2 regions of the Streptomyces sp. RLA131 genome follow, and region 1 is predicted to be linked to the other one. Evidence: riboswitches for the same ligand, from Rfam matches in the RefSeq annotation. Region 1 holds a riboswitch; the other holds the start of a gene.
What was found. Region 1 has a riboswitch for glycine ahead of gcvT (glycine cleavage system aminomethyltransferase GcvT). Riboswitches for the same ligand answer to the same signal wherever they lie in the genome.
Positions count from the first base shown of each region.

Region 2: linked by a shared signal. The riboswitch ahead of gcvP (aminomethyl-transferring glycine dehydrogenase) and the one ahead of gcvT (glycine cleavage system aminomethyltransferase GcvT) in region 1 are both predicted to bind glycine.

Region 1 covers NZ_JBWDOQ010000002.1:5,925,967-5,930,983, forward strand. The annotation lists gene glyA (serine hydroxymethyltransferase) at 1-382, opposite strand, end outside; gene gcvH (glycine cleavage system protein GcvH) at 432-809, opposite strand; gene gcvT (glycine cleavage system aminomethyltransferase GcvT) at 852-1,970, opposite strand; glycine riboswitch at 2,114-2,212, opposite strand; gene RWE79_RS27825 (AAA family ATPase) at 2,383-3,027, shown strand; gene RWE79_RS27830 (hypothetical protein) at 3,078-3,893, opposite strand; gene RWE79_RS27835 (enhanced serine sensitivity protein SseB) at 4,028-4,801, shown strand; gene RWE79_RS27840 (enhanced serine sensitivity protein SseB C-terminal domain-containing protein) at 4,865-5,017, shown strand, end outside.
Region 2 covers NZ_JBWDOQ010000002.1:1,152,979-1,157,995, forward strand. The annotation lists gene gcvP (aminomethyl-transferring glycine dehydrogenase) at 1-2,678, opposite strand, end outside; glycine riboswitch at 2,846-2,950, opposite strand; gene RWE79_RS06190 (PRC-barrel domain-containing protein) at 3,052-3,414, shown strand; gene RWE79_RS06195 (DNA polymerase IV) at 3,447-4,814, opposite strand; gene RWE79_RS06200 (MerR family transcriptional regulator) at 4,947-5,017, opposite strand, start outside.

The DNA.
Region 1 (5,017 bases):
TGAGGTGCCCGCCGTGGGCCAGGCTCAGGCCGAGGATCGTGTCGCCGGGGGAGAGCAGCGCGAACATCGCGGCCGCGTTGGCCTGCGCGCCCGAGTGCGGCTGTACGTTGGCGTGCTCGGCGCCGAAGAGCGCCTTGACGCGGTCGATGGCGAGCTGCTCGACGACGTCGACGTGCTCGCAGCCGCCGTAGTAGCGGCGGCCGGGGTAGCCCTCGGCGTACTTGTTGGTGAGGACCGAGCCCTGGGCCTGGAGGACCGCCACGGGGGCGAAGTTCTCGGAGGCGATCATCTCGAGGGTGGACTGCTGGCGGTGGAGCTCGGCGTCGACGGCGGCGGCGACGTCGGGGTCGAGCTCGTGCAGGGAACTGTTGAGGAGAGACATCATCATCCCGAGGGGCTGAGGGTCAGAAAGGCCAGGAGGGCCAGGAGGATCAGTTGCCGGTGAAGGCGGCGTACTCGTCGGCGGAGAGCAGGTCGCCCGGCTCCTCGCCCACCTTCACCTTGAACAGCCAACCGCCCTCGAACGGGGCGGAGTTCACCAGTGCCGGGTCGTCCACGACGTCCTGGTTGACCTCGGTGACCTCTCCGGTGACCGGCGCGTACAGGTCGCTGACCGACTTGGTCGACTCCAGCTCGCCGCAGGTGTCGCCCGCGGTGACCGTGGAGCCGACCTCCGGGAGCTGGACGTACACGACGTCACCGAGCGCGTCGGCGGCGTGCGAGGTGATGCCCACGGTGGAGACGCCCGCCTCGGCGGCGGAGACCCACTCGTGCTCCTTGCTGTAGCGCAGCTGCTGGGGGTTGCTCATGTCCTGATTCTCCTGGATGCGGTGAGGTGCTGGTGAAAAGGGTCAGCGGGTGCGCTTGTAGAAGGGCAGGGCCACGACCTCGTACGGTTCGTGGCTGCCCCGGATGTCCACGGCGATACCCGACGCGGAGGCGGCAGCGGGAGCGGCGTACGCGGCGTCCACGTACGCCATCGCGATCGGCCGGCCCAGGGTCGGGGACGGGGCGCCGGAGGTGACCTCGCCGACCACCGCGCCGCCCGCCACCACCGGGTAGCCCGCGCGGGGGACCCGGCGGCCCTCGGCGACCAGGCCGACCAGCGAGCGGACCGGCCGGTCCGCGGCCGCCAGCAGCGCCTCGCGGCCCACGAAGTCACCCGGCTTGCCGAACTTCACGACCCGGCCCAGCCCGGCGTCGAAGGGGGTGAGCGCGGTGCTCAGCTCGTGCCCGTACAGCGGCATCCCGGCCTCCAGGCGCAGGGTGTCCCGGCAGGACAGCCCGCACGGGACCAGGCCCGCGGGGGCGCCCGCGTCGGTGATCGCCTGCCAGAGCTTCTCCGCGTCGGCGGGGGCCACGAACAGTTCGAAGCCGTCCTCGCCGGTGTAGCCGGTGCGGGCGATCAGCGCCGGGACGCCGGCGACGGTGCCGGGCAGCCCGGCGTAGTACTTCAGGCCGTCCAGGTCGGCGTCGGTCAGCGACTTCACGATGCCCGGCGACTGAGGCCCCTGGACGGCGATCAGCGCGTACGCGTCCCGGTCGTCCCGTACCTCCGCCGTGAAACCGGCGGCCCGTTCGGTGACGGCGTCGAGCACGACCTGGGCGTTGGAGGCATTGGCGACGATCATGAACTCGGTGTCGCCCAGCCGGTAGACGATCAGGTCGTCCAGGATGCCGCCGTCCTCCCGGCAGATCATCGTGTAGCGGGCCCGGCCGACGGCGACCGCGGAGATGTGGCCGACCAGCGCGAAGTCCAGCGCCTCGGCCGCCTGCGGGCCGGTGACGGTGATCTCGCCCATGTGGGAGAGGTCGAAGAGCCCGGCCCGGGTCCGTACCGCGTGGTGCTCGTCGCGCTCGCTGCCGTAGCGCAGCGGCATGTCCCAGCCGGCGAAGTCGGTCATGGTGGCGCCGAGCGCGCGGTGCAGCGCGTCGAGCGCGGTACGGCGCGGAAGGGCGACGTCGGTCATGGGGCTCCCAATGCAGGCGTGGCGAGGACTCCTCCCCATCTGTCATCGGAACCTGAGAGGTTCACCGTGAGCCCTGCGGCCACGGTTTGCACCTTGGGTGGGGCGGAGTCCGGTGCCGGATGCCGCCCGCTTTTCAGATGTGCCTCGTCCGCGCGGTAACGGTGCCTGAGAGATTCAAGGGAGGACTTGCTCCTTCGGCGCCCTTCCGGTTGACCCGGACGGAGCTCTCCCGCGCGGCCTCGAACGGCCTGTATGAGATTGAGCCGCCATCATTGCACGGGCTCCGGGTCTTGTCGCGATCGTGTCCCGGCCCCGTCCCGGCCCGGTCCCGATCCCGGTCGGGCGATAGGGGATCCGTTGGTCTTCCCATTACCATTTCTTGAAACTCTGGGACCGGGGGAGGGCGATCGCTGTGCTGGTGCGATCCGGCGGTGCGTACGCGGTACGGACGCTGTCCGGAACCGGGACAAGAGCCGGAGCCGGCGCCCGGCCGCGGCCGCTGACCGACCTGCGGGAGCGGGCCGTGCACACCCTCAACTACCCCGCCGGTGACGTGCTGGTCGTCTCCGGCCTGCCCGGCGGCGGCAAGAGCACCCTGATGCGGCGCGCCACGGGTGCCCGGCTGGTCGACTCCCAGGAGGTACGGCTGCGCTGGGCGGCCCGGATGCCGGCCCGCCTGCCCTACGCCCTGTACCGGCCGCTGGTGCGGATCGCGCACTACGCCGGGATGCGGCGGGCGCTGCGCTCCGGCGAGAGCGTCGTCGTCCACGACTGCGGGACGCTGCCGTGGGTACGGAACTGGCTCGCCCGGCAGGCCGCCGGGCGCGGCCGGGGCCTGCATCTGCTGCTGCTCGACGTGACCGAGGAGGCCGCCCGCGACGGGCAGCGCTCGCGTGGCCGACGGGTGTCCGCGTACGCGATGGCCCGGCACCGCAGGGCGTCACGGCGGCTGCTGGCGGCGGCCGAGGCCGGGAGGCTGCCGGGCGCGTGCGAATCGACGGTGCTGCTGGACCGCGCGGCGGCCCGGGCGCTCGGTGCCATCACGTTCGACGGCTGAGCGGCCCGGGCCGCGGCGGTACGGCGGTACGGCGGTGGAGCGGCCGGTGATCAGTTGGCGCCCGCACCGCCGCCCTGCGGGAGCTGCGCCACGGCGGGGGCGCCGGCGACCTGCTGGTCCGCCGGAGCGGCCTGGTCCGCCGGGGCGGCCGGAGCAGCCGGGGCGGCCTGGTCGGCCGGGGCGGCCGGGGTCGCCGGAGCAGCCTGGTCCGCCGGGGCGGCCTGGTCCGCCGGAGCAGCCGGGGTGGTCTGGTCGGCCGGGGACGCGCCGTTCTCGAGCCCGATCGGCAGCGGGAAGGGCAGCAGCCCGGCGAGCAGGGCGTTCAGGATGGCCGGCACCGAGGTCACCAGGGCGGTCAGGTCCGCGAGGATCTTGGGGATCAGGGCCGTGATCTTGGCGAAGTCCTTGTTGCCGATCGCCGCGACGAGCGCGGTGACATCCGTGGTCAGCGTCTTGAGCTGGTCGTTGACCTTGGTCATCGCGTCATCGATCGGCGTGGCGTGGCCCTCGCCCTGGGTGCCGGCGGCTGCCTTGGCGGCGGCCGCCGCCATGCCCAGCGAGCTGGAGAGCTGCTCGGTCGCCGCCGTCAGGTTGCGCTGCATCTCCTGGAGGCGGGCACTGTCCGGCTGGTCGGCCTGGGCCTCCTGGCTCAGCTTCGCGCCGGCCGAGAGGGTGTCGGCCAGCTTGGCGAGGACATCCGTGACCGGGCCGGCGGCGGGCGTCTGGGCCGGGTCGGAGACCACGGCGGAGGCGTGGGTACGGGACGGAGCGTGGGCGGTCGCGCCTGCGGCACCGGTGACGCCCAGGACGAGCGATCCGCTGAGCGCGGCGGCTATGGCGGCGGCGGCGAGCTTGCTGGTACGCATGTCCGTGTTTCTCCCAAAAGGTAGGGGTTGATGCCTTCCTGCTCCATCCTGAGAAGATGACGTGACTCTCCGCAACTCGACAGTCACCATACGTGTCCGTCGAGGCCGCTCGGCTTACCCGATAGGGTTTCCATATGGAGATCCCGGCGCAGCGCATACCGGACGGAATCGCCCCGGCGGTGGCCTACGGCGGCTGGCCCGCCAATGAACTCGAAGAGGTCCTCTCCGCCGCCATGGGCGACCCCGGCGCGACCGCCCGGGTCCTGGAGGTCCTCGGCCGCTCCCAGGTGTGGGTGCCGCTGCCCGCGGGCGGCGGCCCGGACAGCCGTGACCTCGACCTGGCCACCGTCGAGCTCGACGGTGTCGTCTACGTACCGGTCTTCAGCTCCGAGCAGCAGTTCCTGCAGGCGGCCAACGGACTGTCCTTCGCGGTCGCCCCGGTACGGGAGTTCGCCCGCGGGCTGCCCCCCAAGGTGGGCATCGTCCTCAACCCCGGTGGCGCGGTGGGCATCCCGCTGCCCCCGGCCGCGGTGATGGAGCTGTGCCGTACCGACCGGGCGCCCGGTTCCCCGTCCGGTGCCCGGGTGCGGCTGTGGGAGCCGGGATGGGACGAGGAACCGGTGGAGTTCCTGGCCGTGGCGGCGGGGGAGTTCGCCGTCACGCCGGTCGTGCTGAGCGCCCGCCGGGCCCTGGCGAGCGTCGAGGGGGACCCGCCCGCGCTCTTCGTCGGCGTGGAGCTCGACCGCTGGCAGGAGGAGGACCGCACCGCCGCGATGACCGCGCTCGGGCGCTCGCTCGGTGCGGTGCCCGTGCCCTGGCCGGTCAACCTGGTACTTCTCGACATCGCCCAGGACCCGGTCGGCGACTGGATGCTGGAGCACGTACGCCCCTTCTTCACGCGAGACTGAGGGCGAATAACCTGGTTTGATGAGCGAAGACAGGGCTTGAGTTCGACAGAAGGGGCGGGCCACGTGAGCGCGGGCGTGGGAGGGGGCGGCGGCGGTCTGGAGCATGCGCTCCGGCAAGTGACCCCCGGCAGATACGACTCCTACGAAGACCTCCTGAGGGCACTGGCCGAAAGCCGGCTCTGGATGCTGCTGTGGCACGGCGCCCCCGGTTCCTCC
Region 2 (5,017 bases), 4.8 Mb from region 1:
GGCCAGAGACCGGAGCCGACCTTGTCGATCTCCGCGCGGATCGAGATCATCGCCTGGCAGAAGCGGTCCAGTTCCGCCAGGTCCTCGCTCTCGGTCGGCTCGATCATCAGCGTCCCGGCCACCGGGAACGACATCGTCGGCGCGTGGAAGCCGTAGTCGATCAGGCGCTTGGCGACGTCGTCGACCGTCACGCCCGTCTCCTTGGTCAGCGGCCGCAGGTCGATGATGCACTCGTGCGCCACCAGCCCGCCGGGGCCGGTGTAGAGCACCGGGTAGTGCGGTTCCAGCCGCTTGGCCATGTAGTTGGCGCCCAGCACCGCGACCTGCGTGGCGGCCTTGAGCCCCTCGGCGCCCATGAGCCGTACGTACGCCCACGAGATCGGCAGTATGCCGGCCGAGCCGAACGGGGCCGCGGAGACCGGGCCGACGCCGGTCGCCGGACCGGCCTCGGGCTGGAGCGGATGGTTCGGCAGATACGGGGCCAGGTGGGCGCGGACCGCGACCGGGCCGACACCCGGGCCACCGCCGCCGTGCGGGATGCAGAAGGTCTTGTGCAGGTTGAGGTGGGACACATCGCCGCCGAAGTGGCCCGGCTTGGCAAGCCCCACCAGGGCGTTGAGGTTGGCGCCGTCCACGTAGACCTGGCCGCCGGCGTCGTGCACGGCGGCGCAGATCTCACCGATGTGCTCCTCGAACACACCGTGGGTGGAGGGGTAGGTGACCATCAGCACGGCCAGTTCGTCCGCGTACTGCTCGATCTTGGCGTGCAGGTCGGCGATGTCCACCTCGCCGTCGTCGCTGGTGCGCACGACGACCACCCGCATACCGGCCATGACCGCGCTGGCCGCGTTGGTGCCGTGCGCGGAGGACGGGATGAGGCAGACCGTGCGCCCGGTGTCACCGTTGGCCCGGTGGTACGCGCGGACCGCGAGCAGACCCGCCAACTCGCCCTGGGAACCGGCGTTGGGCTGGATGCTGACCTTGTCGTAACCGGTGACCTCGGCGAGCTGCTCCTCCAACTCCCGGATGAGCGTGAGGTATCCGGCGGCCTGCTCGGCCGGCGCGAAGGGGTGCAGCGCGCCGAACTCGGGCCAGGTGACCGGCTCCATCTCCGTCGTGGCGTTCAGCTTCATCGTGCAGGAGCCGAGCGGGATCATGCCCCGGTCCAGCGCGTAGTCCCGGTCCGCGAGGCGGCGCAGGTAGCGCAGCATGGCGGTCTCGGAGCGGTGCTGGTGGAAGACGGGGTGGGTGAGGTAGGTATCGGTGCGCAGCAGCGCCTCCGGAAGGGTGTCCCCGGTGGCCGCGTCCAGCGCCTCGATGTCACCGGGCCCGACCCCGAACGCGCCCCAGACGGCGGCGAGCTGGTCGCGACCGGTGGTCTCGTCACAGGCGATGCCGACCAGATCGGCGTCCGTCTGCCACAGGTTGACCCCGGCCTCGCGGGCGGCGGTCACGACCTCGGCGGCCCGGCCCGGCACCCGGGCGGTGACCGTGTCGAAGAAGGCGTCCGTCGTGACCTCGACACCGCCGGCCCGCAGCCCCTGGGCGAGGATCGCCGCGTAGCGGTGGGTGCGGCTCGCGATGCCGCGCAGGCCGTCGGGGCCGTGGTAGACCGCGTACATCCCGGCCATCACGGCCAGCAGGACCTGCGCGGTGCAGATGTTGCTGGTGGCCTTCTCCCGGCGGATGTGCTGCTCACGGGTCTGCAGGGCCAGCCGGTACGCCTTGTTGCCGTCGGCGTCCACCGACACGCCGACCAGGCGGCCGGGCAGGCTGCGGGCGAACTGCGCGCGCACCGCCATGTATCCGGCGTGCGGGCCGCCGAAGCCCATGGGTACGCCGAAGCGCTGGGTGGTGCCGACCGCGATGTCCGCGCCCAGTTCGCCGGGCGAGGTGAGCAGGGTCAGCGCCAGCAGGTCGGCGGCGACGGTGACGATCGCGCCCAGGCCGTGGGCCTGCTCCACGACCGGCCGCAGGTCACGGACCGCGCCGGAGGCACCCGGGTACTGGAGCAGGACGCCGAAGACACCGCGTTCGGCCACCTCGGCCGGGATGCCGGCCGAGAGGTCGGCGACGACGACCTCGACGCCGGTGGGCTCGGCGCGGGTCCGCAGCACGGCGGTGGTCTGCGGGAAGGTGTCGGCGTCGACCAGGAAGACACCGTTCTTGACCTTGCCGACCCGGCGGGACAGCGCCATCGCCTCGGCGGCGGCGGTGCTCTCGTCGAGCAGCGAGGCCCCCGAGGTGGGCAGTCCGGTGAGGTCGGCGACCACGGTCTGGAAGTTCAGCAGCGCCTCCAGGCGGCCCTGCGAGATCTCCGGCTGGTAGGGCGTGTACGCGGTGTACCAGGCCGGGTTCTCCATGACGTTGCGCAGGATCACCGGCGGGGTGAAGGTGCCGTAGTAGCCGAGCCCGATCATGGGGTGAAGGACCTGGTTGCGGTCGGCCAGCGCGCGCAGTTCGGCGGTCACCTCGGCCTCGGTACGGGCGGCCGGCATGCGCAGCGCCTCGGCGCTCCTGATGGCGTCCGGCACCGCGGCGGCGGTCAGCTCGTCGAGTGAGCCGTACCCGACCTGGGCCAGCATCTTGTCCTGCGCGGACCGGTCGGGCCCGATGTGGCGGCCGGCGAACGGAATGCCGCGTTCCAGCTCGGAGAGGGGGATGCGGTGGGCGGTCATCTGCGGAGGCCTCCTGGTCTGACGCGCTCGGGCGAGGCGCTGGTCTGACTCCAATGGGGCCTCCCCCTCTGTCATCTGAACCTGAGAGCTTCACCGTCCCGTCTGCACGGAACGGCTTTCACCGTCGGTGAGAAACGGCTTTCGCCGTCGCTGCTTTCCAGAGTGACCTCACCCGTGCGGTACGGATGCCTGAGAGATTCCGGGGAGGAGTTGCTCCTTCGGCGCCCGGCCTGCGCGACGCTGCGCTTCCGGGACTCTCCCGCATGGGGTCTGCGGCCGCTGTCAGCCTACCAGCGTGACTTCCGCGAGCGGCATGTGACAGAAAGTGGCTTTCATGCCTAAATAGGATCAATCACTAGTTGTTGGAGGAACCGTGCAGACCGGTATCGATCCGCGCAGCCTGATCGGCCGCAGGGCCTTCGACCTCAACGGAGTGAAGATCGGCACCGTCGACGAGGTCTACCTCGACGACGCCACCGGACGCCCCGAATGGGCCGCCGTCCGGACCGGGCTGTTCAGCCGTGACGCCTTCGTGCCCCTGGAGCCCAGTCAGTTCGTCGATGACCATCTCATCGTCCCCTTCGACAAGGCTCTGATCAAGGACGCACCCGACTTCGGCGTGGGCCGGCATCTCTCGCCCGAGCAGGAACTCCAGCTCTACCATCACTACGGCCTCGAAGTACCGCCCGCCGCCGTCGGCGACCACGACTTCGGCACCCTCGCCGGCGACGCCTGACCCCTGCCCCGGGGTGCGGCGGCCTCGCGCCGTCACCGCGGGGGCGGCGGGGGCAGTGGGGGCGGCGGGGGCGGCACCAGGGGCAGCGGGTCCGCGGGCTCCAGGTCGGGTGCCTCCACGGGGAACGTCCGCACCCGCCCCGGCGCCGGCGATCCCGGCTCCTCGAAGCGCACCGTGACCCGGCCCACCCCGCTGCCCTGCACCCAGCCCGCGCCGTGGACGGCATGCCGCACATCCTGGCCCGGCAGCCAGCGCCGCGCGGGGACGGCCGGCTCCTCCTGCGCCGGCTCCAGCGGGGCCGCGGCCGCCTCCTGCTCGGCGGCGAGACCCTCGGCGGCCGCCGCCTGCGCGAACAGATCCTCCTGGGTGAAGTCGGCGAGGCCCGCGACACCCACCCCGAGCAGCCTGACGCCGCCCGTGGTGTCGACGGCCTCTATCAGCCGTCCCGCCGTCTCCCGCACCACCGCCGGGTCGTCGGTCGGCGCCCGCAGCGTCTCGGAGCGCGTCAGGGTACTGAAGTCGTACCGCCGGACCTTGATCACCACGGTGCGCCCGGAGCGCCCGGCGCCCCGCAGCCGCTTCACGCAACGGTCGGCCAGCCGGTCCAGCTCGGCCCGGACCCGTATCCGGTCCGTCAGGTCCACGTCGAAGGTGTCCTCGACCGAGATGGACTTGTGCTCCCGCTCCGCGACCACCGGCCGGTCGTCCAGTCCGGCCGCCATCGCGTACAGCGACGCCCCGTGCGCCTTGCCCAGCAGCCGGACGAGCTCCGCCTCCCCCGCGTGCCGCACCTCCGCGATGGTGCCGAGCCCGGCCCTCCGCAGAACCTCGGCGGTGGCCGGGCCGACCCCTGGCAGTGTGCGCGCCGGCATGGGGGCGAGCAGCTCGCGCTCGGTGCCCGGCTCGACCACGACCAGCCCGTCGGGCTTGGCCTCCTCCGAGGCGATCTTGGCGAGCAGCTTGGAGGCGGCGAGCCCGACCGACGCGGTGAGCCCGGTGGCCGCCCTGATGTCCGCGCGCAGCTTCTCCGCGACGGCCCGGGGGCGGTCACCGATACCGCCGGCCTCCAGATCGACGAATGCCTCGTCCAGGCTCAGCGGCTCCACCAACGGCGACAGCTGTCCGAGCAGCCCCATCACCACCTCGCTGACCTGGCGGTACAGCTCGAAGCGCGGGATCAGATAGGCGGCGTTCGGACAGAGCCGCCGAGCGTGCGCCATGGCCATCGCCGAGTGCACCCCGTGCACCCGCGCCTCGTACGAGGCCGTCGCGACCACCCCGCGCGGCCCCACACCACCGACGATCACCGGCTTTCCGCGCAGGGACGGCTTCGACCCCTGCTCGACGGCGGCGAAGAACGCGTCCATGTCGAGGTGCAGGATGGTCGGGGAGCTTCTCACAGCACCGATGCTGCCCTATGCCACTGACAGCCGCCGTACAGGCGTACGGCGGCCGGCCGGCACCGGCGGCGACCGGCGTGGCTGGGACCCGTTCGAGGCACCCCGTCCGGCCGCCGGGCGCGGTGTCGCGCGCTACCCCGCGCGGTTGCGGCGCCGGGCCAGCTCGTCCCCCGGGTTGTGCCCGGGCAGCGTCTCCCCGGTGT